One region of the Burkholderia sp. BCC1999 genome, then DNA from elsewhere that is predicted to be linked to it. Evidence: predicted binding sites of a transcription regulator. Region 1 holds the regulator's gene; the other holds the start of a gene.
The links. Region 1 encodes FNR, which switches genes on or off when oxygen is low (the NO sensors DNR and NnrR bind a similar motif). Its sites were predicted from a motif close to TTGATNNNNATCAA; they were not measured.

Region 1 (4,171 bases):
CCGCGCCGATCAGGATCATGTCGGACACCGCGCACAGCAGCACGATCTTGCCGATATGCGCGCGCATGATGCCTTGGCGGAGCACGAACGCGTTCTGCGCGCCGATGGTGACGATGAGCGATCCGCACAGGGCGGCGCCGTGGGAAAAAGCGAGCCAGTTCATGATGGTGGGCAGCGGTGGAAGCAGTAGACGAATGATTCGGGTAGCGCTAGTCTGCGGTCAGCATGAAAATAAGAGAAGCTAATTCACCTAATGCAGATTAAGGAAATCTAATGCTCGACTACGCGTTGCTCGATGCCCTCGCGGCCGTGATCCGGCACGGTTCGTTCGAGCGGGCGGCCAAGGAGCTGAATGTCACGCCGTCGGCCGTGTCGCAGCGCGTGAAGCTGCTGGAGGAGCGCGTCGGCAGCGTGCTCGTCAAGCGCGGGCAGCCGTGCGTCGCGACGACGTCGGGCGCGCTGCTGTGCCGGCATACCGAGCGCGTGCAGCTGCTCGAGGCCGAACTGGGCGGCCGGATGCCGGCGCTGCCGGGCCAGATCGCGAGCGCATGGCCGACGTTGCGTGTGGCCGTCAACGACGACAGCGTCGCGACGTGGTTCATCGACGCGGTTGGGCCGTTCTGCACGGAGCGCGAGACGTTGCTCGATCTCGTGATCGACGACCAGGATTACACGGCGTCGCGCATTCGCGACGGCAGCGTGCAGGGCGCCGTGACCGCGCAGGCCGAGCCGATTCAGGGATGCCGGTCGGAGCGGCTCGGGCGCATCCGTTATCGCGCGGTGTGCTCGCCGGCGTTTTACGAACGCTATTTCGGGGCGGGCATCACGCGCGATGCGCTGCGCCGCGCGCCGTGCGTGATGTTCAATCCGAAGGACGGACTGCAGTCGCGTTTCATCCGGCGCGTGACACGCGCGGATCTCGATCCGCCGCAGCACTGGATACCGCACGTCGCAGGCTATCTGCGCGCATGCGAAACGGGATTGGGATGGGGGATGTGTCCGGACCGGATGGTCGATCGCCAACTGGCGGCGGGCGAACTCGTGGATATGTCGCGCGGGCGAACCATCGACATCGATCTTTACTGGCAGAGCTGGCGTCTGTCGATCGGCTGGCTCGACGATTTCAGCGCGGCGCTGAAGACGCGCGCCGCGCTGTTTCTCGATTGATTCGGGGTGCGATGCAGGCGGTGCGCGAGCCGTGCGCGCCGCGCGGGATCAGACGTGCTGCAGGCCGTCGAAGTCGACGATCTGCACGTGGCGGCCCTGCATTTCGATCAGGCCGCGCTTCTGGAACTTCGACAGCGTGCGGCTGACCGTTTCGAGCGTCATGCCGAGATAGCTGCCGATGTCTTCGCGCGTCATGCGCAGGTTGAATTCCGACGGCGAGTAACCGCGCTTCAGGTAACGCGACGAGACGTCGAGCAGGAAAGCCGCGACGCGCTCTTCGGCATTCAGCGAGCCGAGCAGCATCGTTTGCGACGTTTCGCGCACGATCTGTTCACTCATCAGCTTGTGCATGCGCAGCTGCATCGAGCCGGCTTCGGAGCACAGTGTCTTCAGCGCGCTGTACGGGATCACGCAGACGGAGCTGTCTTCCAGTGCGACCGCGGTGCGCGGGTGGCTATCGTCGCAGATGCCGTCGAGACCGAGCGCTTCACCGGCGAGATGCAGGCCAGTGACCTGTTCGCGGCCGTCATGGCGCGTCGCGACGGTTTTCAGCGAACCCGAGCGTACTGCGTACAGGTTGTCGAATGCGTCGCCTTCGCGGAACAGCGCTTCGCCGCGCTTGACGGGGCGAGCCGCGCAGATGACCGACTCGAGGCGACTGAGTGCTTCGGGCGCCAGGCCCTGCGGCATGCACAGGTGCCGCATTGCGCACGACGAGCAGTGCGCGGCCTGGCGAGGAGCCCAGCTACCGACATGAGGCGTGGCGGTGGGCCGTGTGGCGACGGGCGTCAGCATGATCGTTTACTCCGGCGTTGAATCGACGGAATCATTGTCCCACCGCAAGTTGCCGCTGTCGGGTGACAAAACGTCGCGACCGGTCGCGCCCGCCGGATGGCGTTCAGGCGGCCTGTTCGTCGACGTTCGCAGCCGCCGGAATCAGCAGCACGGGCAGCGTGGCGTGCCGCACGCATTGTTCGGCGATGCTGCCGAGCACGAGGCGGCGGAACCCGCGGCGACCATGCGTGCCGAGCACGAGCAGATCGGCGCCGAACGCCTTCGCGCCGTCGAGGATCAGCGACGACACATCGTTGAGCGACGTCGCTTCGTTCAGCCGCGTTTCGCCTTTCACGCCGGCTGCCTGCATCAGCTTGGTGAATTCCTGCGCGAGTTCGTTGCCCTGTGCGACGAGCTGATCGCGCAGCACGGACGGATCGTAGCCGGGCACGTTGTAGTAGATCGCGGCGTTCTCGACGACGTAGAACGGCTGCAGCTCGGCGCCGTGTGCTTTCGCGAGCGCCAGCGCGGCATCGAACGCGTGGCGGGACGTGTCGCTGCCGTCGACGGCAACCAGAATACGCTTGTACATAGTGTCTCCGAGTGGCGGGTTGAAACGAAGTCGGCCGGATGGCCGATCAGGCTGGGCAATGCGCAATGCTGCGAGGCAGAGTAAACCAACGGCGGGGACTTTGCAGTGCGGTGCCCGTCGGGCCGAGTGGCCGCGCTGCGTCTGTCGACGTGGCGAATGGCCATGCGCGCGGCGCATGCTGCGTCGCGCGAGGGGTGGCGCGTGGCTCGGTCGTAGTCGCGGTTCGCGCCGGTGGCGGAACGCATGCGCATGCAGCGGCGCGATGCGTTGCATGGGCACGCACGTCGATCGTGCGCGACAGGCACATCGATGCACCGCACGCATCGCCATTCAATCGCAACTGCGCCGTTTTGACATGACTTCGATCAACGCATGTGCATCGGCACGATTCGCGGTGCGCATGAAACCGCCGACGCCGATGCGTGAAATCGTTCACTCGAGCATCGGTCGCGCGCGCCGATCCGCCGCCATCGGTCTGCGACCGATGCCGTTCCGCAAACTTCCGCAAACGAACGATCGATTCAAACGCGGCGCCGGCTACCTCGGCACGGCTGTCAGCTCGATGATGCGTTCCGGCCGCCGCCCGTGGCCGGGCCAGTACGCGCTGCCGTACATCCTGTGGACGGGACCGTACATCGCGTCGCTCGGAGCCGGCGCGTCGAAGCCTTTCTCGATCACCATGTAACCCGCGCGCAGCGCGAACGCCGGATGGTTGCCGCCGGGGCGGCTGTCGAAACCGGCGAAGCCGTCGCCGGCTTCGGGCATCGCGTTGACGAGCGACGCGTTGCTGCGCGTGATCTGGTCGGGCGAGATCGGTCCGCCGCCGGCGAGGCGCGTGGCCTCGCGGTTCTTGCCGTCGGTGTCGACCGTGCTGTCGTGCGTGTCGTCGTTGTCGAGTTCGACACTGCGCGGGTGCACACGACCTGTTTGACCGGATGATTCCATCGCGGCTCTCCTGGCGGCGAAACGCTCCGGATCGAAGCAAAACCCGTTCCGGGCACGACGGGAAAAGGCGCGCGGGCGATCGCCGCGGTCGCGCGACGCGCACTGATTTGTCATGATTTATTTCAGCTAGAAGACGCGTTTTCTACAGAGTATGATTCTTTTCCTGCGAAGCGGCGACAGGGGATGAAGTCTCGCCGCCTCTGCCCGCGCCGGGGCGCCGCAGCACCCTTAAAGACGGGTAGTGAACAACAAAGCAAGGGACTAGAGGTGGCGGATTCATGCAAGCGACTACTGCCTTCACGCACCGCGGTTATCTGTTGAACTGCGCGCCCGCGCGCGCCAGCGATGGTTCGTTCAAGCCCTATGTCGTGATCTCCCGATCGAGCGACGGGGAGCTTGTTGCGAACCGTTTTTTTCCGATCGAGCTCCAGTTCAACGACGAAGGCGACGCGATCGCGCACGCGCGCGACTGGGCCGTGCGCTGGATCGACGCGAGCAGCGTCACGATGTGACGCCGTCGCGCTCGCGCGTCGTCGGCCGTCCGGCCGATCCCCGGTGTGCCGCTCCCGGACAAAAAACGCGGTAATCTTGTGGAACCCGTCACTTTATTAGCGGCCGTGCGATCGAGCGCGGCCGCCTGCATTGGCATATGTCGACATCACCCGTCCGTCAGTGGGGCCTCGAAGAAATCGT
Region 2 (4,171 bases), on a different contig from region 1:
GTGCACGACGCGGTCGAACACGAACTTGCCGTCGTGGACGTCGACCGGAATCACGTCCTTCGGACCGAAGCGGCCCGCGAGGATGAGCTTCGCGACCGGGTTCTCGATCTCCTGCTGGATCGCGCGCTTCAGCGGCCGCGCACCGAACAGTGGATCGTAACCGACCTTCCCGATCTGTTCGAGCGCCGCTTCCGACACCTCGAGCGCCATGTCGAGCTTCGCGAGCCGATCGTGCAGGCGCGCCAGCTGGATCTTCGCGATCGACTCGATGTTGCTGCGGTCGAGCGCATGGAACACGACGACGTCGTCGATCCGGTTCAGGAACTCGGGGCGGAAATGCTGCTTCACCTCGAGCCACACCGCGTCCTTGATCTCTTCCTGCGGCGCCCCCGTCATCGCCTGGATCACCTGCGAGCCGAGGTTCGACGTCATCACGATCACCGTGTTCTTGAAGTCGACCGTGCGCCCCTGCCCGTCCGTCATGCGGCCGTCGTCGAGCACCTGCAGCAGCACGTTGAACACGTCCGGGTGCGCCTTCTCGATCTCGTCGAGCAGGATCACGCTGTACGGCTTGCGGCGCACGGCTTCCGTCAGGTAACCGCCTTCCTCGTAGCCGACATAGCCCGGCGGCGCGCCGATCAGCCGCGCGACGCTGTGCTTCTCCATGAACTCGCTCATGTCGATGCGGATCAGGTGCTCTTCCGAATCGAACAGGAACGACGCCAGCGCCTTGCACAGCTCGGTCTTGCCGACGCCCGTCGGGCCGAGGAACAGGAACGAGCCGTACGGACGGTTCGGATCGGCGAGACCCGCACGCGAACGGCGGATCGCGTCGGCCACCGCGCCGATCGCCTCATGCTGGCCGACCACGCGCTCGTGCAGCTTTTCCTCGATGTGCAGCAGCTTCTCGCGTTCGCCCTGCATCATCCGCGATACCGGAATCCCGGTCGAACGCGACACGACTTCCGCGATTTCCTCGGCGCCGACCTGCGTGCGCAGCAGGCGCGGACGCGTCGGGTTGTGCTGCTCCTGCTCTTCGGCCTGCGTGACCTGCTTCAGCTGCGCCTCGAGCTGCGGCAGCTTGCCGTACTGCAGTTCGGCGACCTTCTCCAGCTTGCCGTCACGCTGCAGACGCGCGATGTCCGCACGCACCTTCTCGATCTCTTCCTTGAGCTGTGCGCTGCCCTGCACCGCGGCCTTCTCGGCGGTCCAGATCTCTTCCAGGTCCGCGTACTCGCGGCCGAGGCGCTGAATCTCTTCCTCGATCAGCTGCAGGCGCTTCTGCGACGCTTCGTCCTGCTCCTTCTTCACGGCTTCGCGCTCGATCTTCAACTGGATCAGACGACGGTCGAGCTTGTCCATCTCTTCGGGCTTCGAATCGATTTCCATCTTGATCTTCGAAGCGGCTTCGTCGATCAGGTCGATGGCCTTGTCGGGCAGGAAACGATCGGTGATGTAGCGGTGCGACAGCTCGGCCGCGGCGACGATCGCCGGGTCGGTAATGTCGACGCCGTGGTGCAGTTCGTACTTCTCCTGCAGCCCGCGCAGGATCGCGATCGTCGCCTCGACGCTCGGCTCGTCGACGAGCACCTTCTGGAAGCGGCGTTCGAGCGCGGCATCCTTCTCGATGTACTTGCGGTATTCGTCGAGCGTGGTCGCGCCGATGCAGTGCAGTTCGCCGCGCGACAGCGCCGGCTTCAGCATGTTGCCCGCATCCATCGCGCCTTCGGCCTTGCCCGCGCCGACCATCGTGTGGATTTCGTCGATGAAGACGATCGTCTGGCCTTCGTCCTTCGCGATGTCGCTGAGCACGGCCTTCAGGCGCTCCTCGAACTCGCCGCGGTACTTGGCGCCCGCGAGCAGCGCGGCCATGTCGAGCGACAGCACGCGCTTGCCCTTCAGCGTTTCCGGCACTTCGCCGTTGACGATCCGCTGCGCGAGCCCTTCGACGATTGCCGTCTTGCCGACGCCCGGCTCGCCGATCAGCACCGGGTTGTTCTTCGTGCGGCGCTGCAGGATCTGGATCGAGCGGCGGATTTCGTCGTCGCGGCCGATCACCGGGTCGAGCTTGCCCGCGCGGGCCCGCTCGGTCAGGTCGACCGTATATTTCTTCAGCGCCTCGCGCTGGCTTTCCGCGTCCTGGCTATGCACCTGCGAGCCGCCGCGCACGGCGGCGATCGCAGCTTCGAGCGCCTTGCGCGTGAGGCCGTGCTGGCGCGCGAGCTTGCCGGCTTCGCCCTTGTCGTCGGACACGGCGAGCAGGAACATCTCGCTCGCGATGAACGTATCGTTGAGCTTCTGCGCTTCCTTGTCGGCCTGGTTCAGCAGCCCGGCCAGCTCGCGGCCGATCTGGATGTCGCCGCCCGTGCCCGTCACCTGCGGCAGGCGCGAGATGGCTTCGTTCAGCGCGCCTTGCAGCGCCTGGATGTGAACACCCGCGCGCGACATCAGCGAGCGGGCGGAACCGTCCTGCTGCGCAACCAGCGCGGCCAGCACGTGAACGGGTTCGATGTATTGATTGTCGCGGCCAGCCGCAAGGCTTTGCGCGTCAGAGAGTGCTTCCTGGAACTTGGTGGTGAGCTTGTCGATTCTCATTTAGTCGAGACCTCCAATTTTCGATTAACACCAAGATGAGGATGGTTATGCGGCTTTCAAGCGAAATTCGGGTTGATTCAGCGCAAAAATTGCTGGATTGGCTGGAAGCGGCCCCGGGACGGGCCACGCTCGGATCGCGGGACGCGGCGCCCGTGTATCAGCCGGCCGCCGACGGCGGCTCGGCAGTCGCCGGGGTATCGTCCGGCAACGATTCGGCACGCACGAGCGCGACCGGGCGGATGCCGAGCAGCGCCGCGAGCGGCGACGCGGGCTCGACCAGCTCGCCGAGCCGGTGACGATCGAGTTCGGCGAAAAACGCATCGCGCGCGGCCGCCAGCACCCCCTTCAGGCGGCACTGCGGCTCGATCACGCAGCCGCGCGATTCGCCGTTCTCGTCCGAAAAGCAGCCGACCAGCGCGAAGTCGCTCTCGGTCGCGCGCACGACCTCGCCAACCGTCAGTTGCAGCGATTCCGGAAAGAGCCGCAACCCGCCATTGCGGCCGCGAACCGTGTCGACCCATCCCAGCTCGCCGAGCTGCTGCACGACTTTCATCAGATGGTTCTTCGAGATGCCGTAGGCATCCGAGATCTCCTGGATCGTCGCGAGCCCCTCGCCGCGTACGGCAAGGTACAGCATCACGCGCAGCGAATAGTCGGTGTAGTCGGTGAGTCTCATGAGCGGATACGGAAATGATCGATCGTGCCCCGATGACGTGAGCCGGGCCGAGCGCGATGCGCGCAAATCCGGCTGACGGTCCCGTTCCACGGCCTCGGGTTGCCGGGATCGCGTGCGCGCAATAAGATGCGTTACATCTACACGTTTTTCAGGGGGTATTGGACGCTATTTTGCGTCAAAATCCGACCGGCGTCCTAACCGACGCCCATGCCACCGCCCGCCTGCGCCCCGATCTACCGGCCCTTTTTGCCATGACTGCCCTGCCCGCCTCCCCCGGAACCGCACCGGCCCGCCCTCGCGACGCCGAGCCGACCGAAGACAACATCCGCGATCTCGTCTACGCGTTCTACGACCGCGTGCGCACCGATCCGCTGCTCGGGCCCGTGTTCGACGCGAAGCTGGCCGGCCGCTGGGACGACCACCTGCCGAAGATGGTCACGTTCTGGTCGAGCCTCGTGCTCGGCACCAAGGGCTACCGCGGCAACGTGCAGCAGGCGCACCAGCCGCTCGACGGGATCGAGCCGGCCCATTTCAGCCGCTGGCTGGCGCTGTTCCTGAAGACGGTCGAAGCGCGCTACGCGCCGCCCGCGGCGATCCGCTTCATGGAGCCCGCGCTGCGGATCGCGCAGAGCCTGCAGTTGAGCCGGTTCGGCTGGGACTATCAGATTCCGCCCGAGCAGCAGGCGCTGCTCGACGCGATCGCACCGCGCCGCCGCGACGCGGGCGACGATCCACACGCGTTGCCGTCGCGTGCCCGCGGCGAACCGTTTCCGACGAAAATCATCGGGCGCGGCGTCGATCCGGACGCGTAACGCGCGACCCGCGCGATGCCCGGCGATCACGCCACCTGCGGCACTTCGCCGCATCGTTTGTCCGGATGCCGCGTTCAGCGCGGCGTAT

Region 2: the regulator FNR is predicted to act here: its motif matches at 2,668-2,681, upstream of clpB (ATP-dependent chaperone ClpB).

Annotation. Positions count from the first base shown of each region.
Region 1 covers NZ_CAJPHP010000009.1:284,730-288,900, forward strand. The annotation lists gene U5809_RS15725 (LysE/ArgO family amino acid transporter) at 1-163, opposite strand, end outside; gene U5809_RS15730 (LysR family transcriptional regulator ArgP) at 274-1,167, shown strand; gene fnr (fumarate/nitrate reduction transcriptional regulator Fnr) at 1,216-1,962, opposite strand; gene U5809_RS15740 (universal stress protein) at 2,066-2,533, opposite strand; gene U5809_RS15745 (DUF3005 domain-containing protein) at 3,071-3,478, opposite strand; gene U5809_RS15750 (hypothetical protein) at 3,757-3,990, shown strand; gene epsC (serine O-acetyltransferase EpsC) at 4,128-4,171, shown strand, end outside.
Region 2 covers NZ_CAJPHP010000003.1:32,117-36,287, forward strand. The annotation lists gene clpB (ATP-dependent chaperone ClpB) at 1-2,595, opposite strand, end outside; gene U5809_RS04800 (Rrf2 family transcriptional regulator) at 2,753-3,271, opposite strand; gene U5809_RS04805 (group III truncated hemoglobin) at 3,523-4,083, shown strand; gene U5809_RS04810 (molybdenum cofactor biosynthesis protein MoaE) at 4,158-4,171, opposite strand, start outside.